DNA from 2 places in the Bacillus sp. FAU20 genome. Region 1 is predicted to be linked to the other one. Evidence: riboswitches for the same ligand, from Rfam matches in the RefSeq annotation. Region 1 holds a riboswitch; the other holds the start of a gene.

Region 1 (5,119 bases):
ATAAGTTAAAGTACCTTCCCTTGAAGATAAAGCTATACGATTTGGAAATTGAGTAACAGTATTATAGAACATATCGACGATACTTTTCTCAGGATATACCGCTGTCGTATCATTCACTTGACTATAAAGTGCCATCTCGGCCTCTGTAATAATATTAAAATGTTTTATGTGTTTATTATTATTTTGTGATTTATCAATTAAAACAACTTGTATTTGTTGTGCATAACGAGTAATCGTTGTCTCTTTCCAATTAACACTATTAAATATTATTTCTACACTTTGCATATTTTTACTAAATACAAATTGTAATGTATTCGCATCTTGTAGCTCATAATATGTTTCACCAATAATAATAGGTGACATTTCATATAATTTCTTACCATTTTGAAACTCTTCTATTTCTTCCGCATTTATTTCTTTAATTTGTTCCAGTTGCTCTTCAATCTGTAGATTCAAACTTTCATAGGAAAGAAAATTAGAAACTTCAATAGTAATCGGAAATAAACTTCCTCTTACATGATAAAACACGACAATATGTTTTTCTTTAGAAATATGATATAACCACGTTGCAGTCGCTCCTATTAAATCTACAATGTGAGTCAAATTTAGAAACAGTTCCGTTTTTCTTTTCATTCTAATTTCTTTTCCTTGCACATCTTTAGGTATTGTAATATTTCCTTCTACTTTTCCTAAAAATTCTTTTACCATCTCATTATAAGAAATCGCTAATTTCATATTTATGTAAATTCCTCTCTCAAATATAATAAAGGTGTGAAAATTCACACCTTTTTCATCCCTTATTAACGGGCAGATTCGTTCAATTCATAATCAAAGGGGGATCCCCCCTTTGATTAGAATTGATCTTTCTTCTTATTCACTTTTAAACTCACCAATTAGCTCTTGTAATTCCTGAGAAAGCCAACTTAAAGAAGTCGCTAATTCTGCAATATCTTGTACTGATATTTCTTGCTCTTTCATGCTTTCTTCAACATTACTACTGCTGTTGGCATAAGTATTTGCAATATGCGATAATTCATTTACAACTTGAACAATATTTTGGCTATTTTGTAAAATGTCACTCGAATTACCAGAAACAGCTTTTACTTGATCTGTAACAGATTGCGCTGATTTTGAAATTTTTTCAAAGAAATCTCCACTACTTTGAACAAGTGAAATTCCAGTTTCTACTTCTTTTGAACCTTTTTGCATGGAAACTACAGCATCTTCTGTCTCAGCTTGTGTTTCACCAATTAATTTCGCTATATCTTTTGCAGACGCTTCAGTTTGTTCTGCTAATTTTCGTACTTCATCAGCAACAACCGCAAACCCTCTTCCAGCTGCTCCAGCACGTGAAGCCTCAATAGAAGCATTTAAAGCTAATAGATTTGTTTGATTTGAAATACCTGTAATTACAGTTACGATATCACTAATTTCTTTTGACCTTGTTTCTAACGAATAAATGATGGAAGATAAATCTTGTACTGCATTTTGGATTAAACTCATTTGATTAATAATTTGTCCAATCACTTCATTACCTTCAATTGAATGTTGCTCCATACCTTCAGAAGCAACCGCAACTTGTTTTGCAGCCCCAGTTATCTCTTCTACCTTATCTTCCATTCCATGTACAATTCCTAAACATTGTTGTACTGACGTTTTTTGAGACTGTGCCCCTACTCTTAAACCTTCAATAGAACTTGCAATCTCTTGAACTGCCATACTATTTTCCTCTGTACTCGCTGACAACTCTTGCGAAGAAGAAGAAACTTGCTCAGCAGTTTGCCTTACTTTATCTATAATCCCTTTAAATTTTTCAATCGTGTTATTGAAATAAACATTAATAATTCCAATATCATCTGGTCTTTCTTTTAATTTAATACTTAAGTCTCCTTCACCAATTTTACGTAACCCTTCTCGTAAATCTTTTAATGGAGCTAGCGAGTGACGCACGATAAAGAATTGAGTAATAGTCGCAATTGCTAATGAAATAATGATAAAGAGTAAGCCCTGTATCATAAACTTCTCTTTTGTAATAGGAACAATGGAAGCATCTAGGTCAGCCGCAATAATTGCAACAATATTGTTTTCTCCATCCGTAATTGGTTCTAATATTGTCACCCACGAACCTATTTCATCTTCATATACTTCTGTCATTTGTGCCTTTTTCGTATCAATCACTTTATCGTATGCCTTCATCCAATGAGCGGGTTGTTCATAATAATCTCCCGTCTTTATAGGGAATGCATTTGTTAACTCTGTAGTCAAACCAACGAGTTGTAATTCTCGCTTTTCATTCGGCTTTGCTCCTGTAACATACGTTTGTCCAACACTTTTCAATTCTTTTGAAACTTCATCTAATTTCTCTGTTAACTTTTCTTTTTTCACTTTTTCGGCTGTAGGATCTTTCGCCATGTCTCTAACTAACTCTAAATCCAATTTTTTTAATACTATTTCTCCTGTTTCAATAGACTGCCTTTCAAATAAAGACATCATACTATTTTGAAACATGTTGAAACTTAACGCACCCATACTTCCAACAAGCGTCAAAATAACTAGTACGGTTAATAAGACGTTCTTTTGAAGGAACGATAACTTATGCCAATATTTTTTCATTAATATCCACCTTCCTTAACTAACATAAACAAAAAAAACAAAATATATGAATATTTTGTTTAAAAATGTTTCTCAATATGTTCGAGAATAAAAAAAAGCCAATGTAAAAGCATTGGCAAAGACCAACCCTATCCGTCCGGTAACTGGCTAGCATAGCCTTTCGACCTTAGCTCCTGTAGTTTTGCGTCCTCATGTTTCCATCAGTTTGCCTTTCTCGCTGAACGAGTTGAACGATATGGGAGTTCTATGAGAATTAATTTATTCTCTTTCAAAGATTACAACATATAAATCAAAATGTCTACTTATTTAGAGATATAAATACAAATTTTTAACGCATTGTTTTTTCAAAATAATTTCAAAAAGTACGTGAATGTTACTTTTTTTGTGTTATATAATAAAAAATGTATTAATAACAAGGATTTCTTCGGGTATTTATTTAATTTTCATTCAAATTAAACTATTCGAATATATCTTAACTAATGAATTTCGGAGGTAGTTTATCATGTTTTGGCTACAATTTCTTACCTTGTTACTCTGTATTTTTATTGGTGCACGCCTAGGCGGAGTTGGTTTAGGAGTAATGGGTGGAGTTGGTATGGCAATACTCGTTTTTGTCTTCCACTTACAACCTACCGCGCCTCCTATCGATGTAATGCTTATGATTTTGGCAGTAATTACAGCTGCTGGTGCTTTGCAAGCTGCTGGAGGAATGGACTATCTTGTTCATCTAGCTGAAAAAGCATTACGAAAAAATCCAAAGCGTATTACTTTTTTTGCTCCAATTGTTACTTATTTATTCACACTATGTGCAGGTACTGGTCACGTTGCCTATTCTGTACTTCCTGTTATTGCAGAAGTCTCTCGTGAATCAGGGATTAGACCGGAACGCCCAATGTCGATTGCCGTAATCGCTTCTCAACAAGCAATTACAGCTAGTCCAATTTCAGCTGCCACAGTTGCTCTTTTAGCAATGTTAGCTGACTATAAAATCACTTTATTAGATATTTTAAAAGTGAGTATTCCTTCTACTTTCATTGCTTGTATGTTAGCAGCATTTGTTGCTAGTAAGATGGGAAAAGAATTAAATGAAGACCCTGAATACTTAAAACGATTAAACGAAGGAATGATTCCTAAACTTGAAGAGAAAAAAGAATTTGTAGGTGTAAAGGGCGCCAAATTATCAGTTATCCTTTTCCTTGTAGGAACCTTCCTTGTTGTACTTCTTGGTTCATTTGAAGCACTTCGTCCAGGATGGATAGTTGATGGGAAGTTAGCTCGTCTTTCCATGCCGAACACAATTGAGATGGTTATGTTAACTATCGCGGCCCTTATTATTATTTTCTGTAAACCAAATGTAGAAAGCATTGTATCTGGTAACGTCTTTAAAGCAGGAGCAACAGCAGTTGTTGCTATTTTCGGTATCGCTTGGATGGGAGATACTTTCTTTAACGGAAACTTAAATATGATTCAAGGATCCATTCAGCATTTAGTAACAAGTGCACCATGGCTATTTGCTATCGCATTATTCATTCTATCTATTTTACTGTACAGCCAAGCAGCAACAGTTCGTGCCTTAATGCCACTTGGACTATCTCTTGGTATTCCGCCAGCATTACTGATTGCTATGTTCCCTGCAGTGAACGGATACTTCTTCATTCCAAACTATGGAACAATCGTTGCTGCCATTAACTTCGACCGCACTGGTACAACAGGTATCGGTAAATACGTATTAAATCATAGTTTTATGATTCCGGGCCTAATTGCAACATTTACTTCTATCGGAATTGGAATGCTCTTAATTTCAATTATGTTTTAAAGAAAAAGCACAAACCTTTATTTAAAAAGGTTTGTGCTTTTTTAATCAAATATTTGTTTAAATTTTGGGGCAGTCTATTTCTCCATGTAGCACTTAAAATACTACACGTCCTTCCCTACAAACTTCTCTTTACTTCTTCAGCTAATTTTCTCGTACTTTCATACGCAGATTCAGCTAAGCTAATTGCTGAAATAACTGAAACACCGTCCGCACCCGCTTCTATAACTGCCACTGTATTTTCAATTGTAATCCCACCAATACCAACGATTGGCACTGTAATTCCTTGTTCTCTAAAATAAGCTAATCCTTTCGTTCCTTGAACCGCTTTCGTATCTTTTTTCGTACTCGTTGGGAAAATAGGTCCAACACCTAAATAATCTGCTCCGTTTTCGATTGCAAAGCGTGCTTCTTCAATTGTATGAGCAGATACGCCGATAATTTTATCTCCCATTTTTTCACGAACAGATGTAATTCCTTCATCATCTTGTCCTACATGAACACCATCTGCATCTAATTCAATGGCTAATTCTACATCATCATTTACAATGAAAGGAACACTATATTCCTTACAAAGCGCCTGCAATTCTTTTGCAAAACGCACTCTTTCTTCTCCAATTAAAGCCCCTTCTCCCTTTTCACGAAATTGAAAAAGTGTCACTCCACCATCTAATGCTTCTTTCAATACAGATA
Region 2 (5,119 bases), on a different contig from region 1:
TGTAACAATATGTTCGACTACTACACCGTCTTTTACTATATCAAACTCTGCATTTGCTAATGGTTTTTCACCATTTTCCGAATCAATTTTCTTTACTTCAATTTGACCCTTTTGCATAGTATTTTTAATTTCAATTGTTTTTGTTTCTCCAGCTTGAAGTGTAACCTCTACTGGGCTTGTTAATTTTTGATATCCTTCTGGTGCTACTGTTTCATAAACTTTATACGTCCCAGGAGCTAAAGTTTGAGGTACTGAAAAACCTTTTTCGTCCGTTTTCAGTTTTGCAACAACTTCATTTGCACTATTTCGAACTTCAAATTCGGCACCTTTTAACCCTTTGTTCGGATTCTCAGAATCTATTTTATGAATCGATACTGTACCATCTTTTGGAGCTTCAGGCGGCGTAATAGTTACTTCTTTTGATGTTAATGTTTTATCATCAAAATGTAATTCCGCTTTATTAGGAATCTTCTTATCTACGTAAGAAGATAAGTCTGCATCATTTTTAATTTTCGCCTTGATACTGAGATTAATTATCTGGTCTTCATATGACTTATAGTCAAAATTCTCACCAAACGTAAATGTTACTTCACTTCTTTGTTTATCTATATTTAACGTTCCTTTAGATGTAATATCTTGGCCATTTTGATCATACACTTTTGCCTCTAATACTTCTAAAACATCTTCTAAATCATCACTAATTACCATTGATGTGTATTTAAGAGGATCTTTTGGTATATGTGTACCAACTTGGTATTGAATAACTTGATCCATTTGTGTTAGCTGCTCATTCTCTACAAGCTTGCCATTCTCATCAACTATATTTTTTTCAATACTAGGTGGATTATCGTCACCTGAACCGGATCCTCCCCCACCACTTACAAATACTTGTCCTACTTTTTCTTCAGTTACAATATTTTTACCTTCTAATTTCACAGTATTTTTATGAGGCTTTGCAGCAGGATTTGTAACCTTTGTTTTATATCTTAAAATATAGCCTTTTGAACTGTCTGGAAATTTAATTGTAAATCCAGTCTTTGTTGCATTAATTTTAATGTTAGATAAATCTGCTGGCTTAATATTTGTTGGTGCATAACCATCTTCAAATACAGCCTCTTCTAATACTACGCTGTCTGTAATTAACTCATGCCCAGGTCCTAATGTATCTGTTAATTTAAGATCTTGCATTTCTGTTCCAGTTGCATTTACATATACAAGCCAATCAGCAATTGAAGGATCTTCTTGATTATAAGAACCCCATTTCAATAAATTTTCCGTATTGGGCTGTGGCTTCGGTCTCTCTGTCGTATTATTTACACTTACTTCTTTATTGATGATTTGACCATCAACGTTAAATTCTAATGGAATTTCTTTAACACCATCATATGCTTCTAGACCAAAGTAGAATTCTACGAATAAAGAACCTTTAATGTTATTCTTTCCTTCTACGTAATCACCCATAGTACATGTTAATAAACCCTTTTTCATCTCACATGTACCAACTGTTTTTCCTTCAGCATCTTTTAAGGGAAAACTCATATTCATAAGGTCTTTTCGAAACTCTTTTGGCATATCAATTGTGAACTGATCTCCACTTTTTATTTTTTCTTTAGCTGACCACTTCACTTCTACTTTCATTCCATCTGAGGCTTGATACGGTTCAGATGTCGTGCCATCAGTACGGGAAATATTAATTTCGTCCACTGGACTTTTCATCACAGCAGCTTGAATAACTGGAGCCCATACATTCAGCACTGAAAATAATACTAGAAAAACTAATGAAACCATTGAAATGTGCCTTTTAGTACCTTTCATTTGCATAGTTCCCTCCTAAATTTTTATATTTATATAACAAAAAAAGATCGTCCGGTTGCATCAAAAATGTGCAACCAGACGATCTTAGTAACCAATATGTATTACCGTAGACTCTAAGCTTTGCGGCCTATCCTTTCGAATAGTGTGCTAAAAATATCTTTTATTCTTTTTTTGTTTCATTTTCCTCTTAAACCAAATATTACTATACCGTCTGGACGGTTATAATTCAATACTCTATAAAATTGTTCTATTTTTCTAATAAAAAAAACAATTCACCACTACATTAAAGAAGCAATGGTGAATTATTTTAAAATTATATAGTTCGTATATTCTATTTATATGAATTACTAATAAGAGCTTGAATCACTTTTTCTCTTAACTCTGGCCTTAGTCTTCCAACCCCTAAATATTCCGAATACCATAATCCATCTGCTGCTAATCTAATAATTGTTGCACACACTGAATCTATCTCATCATTTTCTATATTCTTTTGCAGTTGCTGAAATGATTGTTGTAACGGCTCAAGTAATTCAGGTTTTAACATGAGTGCTGCCATCATACTGCTAGACAACTCTTCTGTTCTTCTCTCATTACTTAATCTTTCCTCTACAAAAGAGCGAACCCATCTCCCTTTCCTCTCTGAGTCTTCCGCTACTTTATTGTAAATGGCCCCTTCATAATCCTCTACCCCTCTGACTATCATACCTTCTATTAAAGCTTCTTTATTTGAAAAGTGATACAATAATCCACCTTTACTTAAACCCGCCTCTTTTGCCACTGCTTCTAAGGTTAATTTAGCAACCCCTTTACATTGTACAATTTGAGAAGCAGCTGCTAAAATCTTTTGCCGCGTTATGCTTATACTCATTCCTTTTTAAAACCCCATTTCTACTAAATTTATATAAATACGAATCTTATTTTTAATATTGTTGATTACTACTAAGTATTTTCTTTATACAACAAAAGCTGCATTACCTTTGAATTTTTAGTTACTTATTCTATTAAAAATTTCCATATCATTCAATATGATAACATTAAATACACAAAGTTGACTATACATCTATACTTTTGTATTTATTGAAAATATATCCATTAATAAAATTTACCGATTTAGTCCTTCTTATTACTTTAAGACGGCAGTAATTCTTTCAGCACTAAATAAAAAATGTTATTACCCCCATTGAATTGAGTAATAACATTTTACTTAACAAATTCGCTGCCAACTAGCATCCTTCACTAGTCGGTTTTCTAACTGATCCAATAAAACATTCCTCGCAAGCACCATATGCAATAAAATTTTTCTGTGCTTGCCTTAACGAGACTTCATTTGCCCCACCTTCATAGTCATGATTTTCAAATTGAACCGGATCATCTTCCCAATAACATATATTACAAATTTCATATGTACCTGGTGGTTCTTCTTCTAATGTTTTACCCCGCATTAACGGGCAGTAAAACTCCCACCTCAAAATTCAGCTAGAACAAAGGAGTTAGGCGGGGGCGGGCTGCCCATAAATGCCCGATTGGTGAGAACTAATAATTAGTAGGGAATGAACAAAATCCCCACTGATTAAAGTTTCACTTTATATCCGCAACATAGATAAGTATATTTCATTTCTGTTACTCCTTTTATTTTTCCTAAAAAGAATTATACCTATTTATTAGACGAATTCCTCAAAAAAGAAAACCACCTATCCCCTAAAGAATATAGGGAACAGGTGGTTTATATGTTTTATTAGAAAGTAGTGCTCACTTTTTTATAATATTCTTTTGAAATCTCTTCATAAAATGCTGCCGATGTCGAGTAGAAATAAGGTACTAACCATAAGAAACCAATTCCTACAGTAAGAATACTTAAAATGAACCACCCTAAGAAACTTAAGCATAGTAAAAAGTAATCCATTTTATGTCCATTCATCATATGACGACTCTCAGTAATCGCTTGATTCGCTGTATATTCCGGATGATCATTCAAAATAAAATATGTCATAGAATAAGAAAATGATTTAATAATACCTGGGATAATAAGAAGTAATGTCCATAGAGTCAAGTATACATACATTAGTAAATATGTTAAAAACGACTTCATCAACTTACTTCCATCGCTAAACCATCTAAATATATGACCAATGCTAGCATCAGTCCCACGAATTGCATTTAAAACAAGATAATAGGCACCTATTGTTAATGGACCTATAACAAGCATTACAATAATACTTACTGTAAATGAATCACTTGCTTCTTCCCAACCCCAAAATATCGAGAAAATACCTGTTGTTAGCATTTCAACAACGCCAATAAGGATTCCAATTAATAAGGTTGCCCCTACCGCTAATCCCCATCTTCCTTTTAATGCATCAAGTGCTTCTCTTTTCAACTGACTTATCATATATAACCTCCTAATACTATTTCCATTTTATTATACCATTTATATCAAAAATCCCACATATTTTCCTAAAACAGAAGCATATTACCTTTTTTCATACGTATTGGTACATGTGTGCTGTAGTTGTACTGATATATGGATTAAACCACTCTTTTCCCTATAACCAGAGAAAGCTTGCCCTTCATAATAGGCAAGCTCTCTCTGGTTATTTCTCATTTATTTTCTTCTTATACCAATCCTGCATTCTCTCCGCATCTTCTAATCTCGTATGCTCTATTTTGTAACTAGATGATGCACTCGAAAACTTATACGTACATAAATCCGCACGGCGCTGGAAATATGATTGTGTCTTCTCCATTGATTGGACGTGTCTTCTTCTAATAAGTCCTGTATATTTTCCGACGCTACGATAGACAAGTGTAATTTGTTCTCCGTTAACACTGTAACCATTTGTTTTAAATGTTGCGTAGCCAAGTGTAAAGATAAGGATTGCGAGCGGTAGTAATGCCCACATGATGTAATACTTTTCAAAGTATATGCTTATTCCAGTAAGCGGGATTGCGAGCATAGCGAAAAAGATTAAACTATCAATGAGATAGCGGCGTAATGCTGCTTTTGGTAATGAAATAATATTTGTATCCAGTTCGTATGGTAGTTGTAAATGCGCCAGTAACTGTTGTACTCGATCTTTTCGAATGATTGGATGCAGTGTAACTTTTTCTTTTTCATCATCCGTTCCCTTACTTTGAATCACTTCTACTTGCACAGCACAATAGCCGAATGGCTGACGTAAAATACTTTCTTTTATGGTAATACCTTGAATACGGTGCAATTTTAGTACGAGTTCTTTTTTCTCAAGTAATCCTTGCGAAATGCGGACTTCATCATTTCTTCGATTCACTGTGAAATCTCCATGTT

The links. A riboswitch is a leader RNA that binds a small molecule or an ion and turns the genes downstream of it on or off. The one in region 1 is predicted to bind cyclic di-GMP.
Region 2: linked by a shared signal. The riboswitch ahead of AC0OM3_RS14485 (SpaA isopeptide-forming pilin-related protein) and the one ahead of AC0OM3_RS26170 (methyl-accepting chemotaxis protein) in region 1 are both predicted to bind cyclic di-GMP.

What each region holds. Positions count from the first base shown of each region.
Region 1 is NZ_JBVYHY010000027.1:89,801-94,919, reverse strand. Features, by position in the region: gene AC0OM3_RS26175 (non-ribosomal peptide synthetase family protein) at 1-735, opposite strand, end outside; gene AC0OM3_RS26170 (methyl-accepting chemotaxis protein) at 871-2,613, opposite strand; cyclic di-GMP riboswitch class I at 2,749-2,833, opposite strand; gene AC0OM3_RS26165 (anaerobic C4-dicarboxylate transporter family protein) at 3,116-4,429, shown strand; gene thiE (thiamine phosphate synthase) at 4,545-5,119, opposite strand, start outside.
Region 2 is NZ_JBVYHY010000021.1:142,937-148,055, forward strand. Features, by position in the region: gene AC0OM3_RS14485 (SpaA isopeptide-forming pilin-related protein) at 1-1,821, opposite strand, end outside; cyclic di-GMP riboswitch class I at 1,882-1,974, opposite strand; gene AC0OM3_RS14490 (TetR/AcrR family transcriptional regulator) at 2,147-2,683, opposite strand; partial or broken gene AC0OM3_RS14495 (CPCC family cysteine-rich protein) at 3,020-3,257, opposite strand; gene AC0OM3_RS14500 (DUF975 family protein) at 3,551-4,204, opposite strand; gene AC0OM3_RS14505 (PH domain-containing protein) at 4,407-5,119, opposite strand, start outside.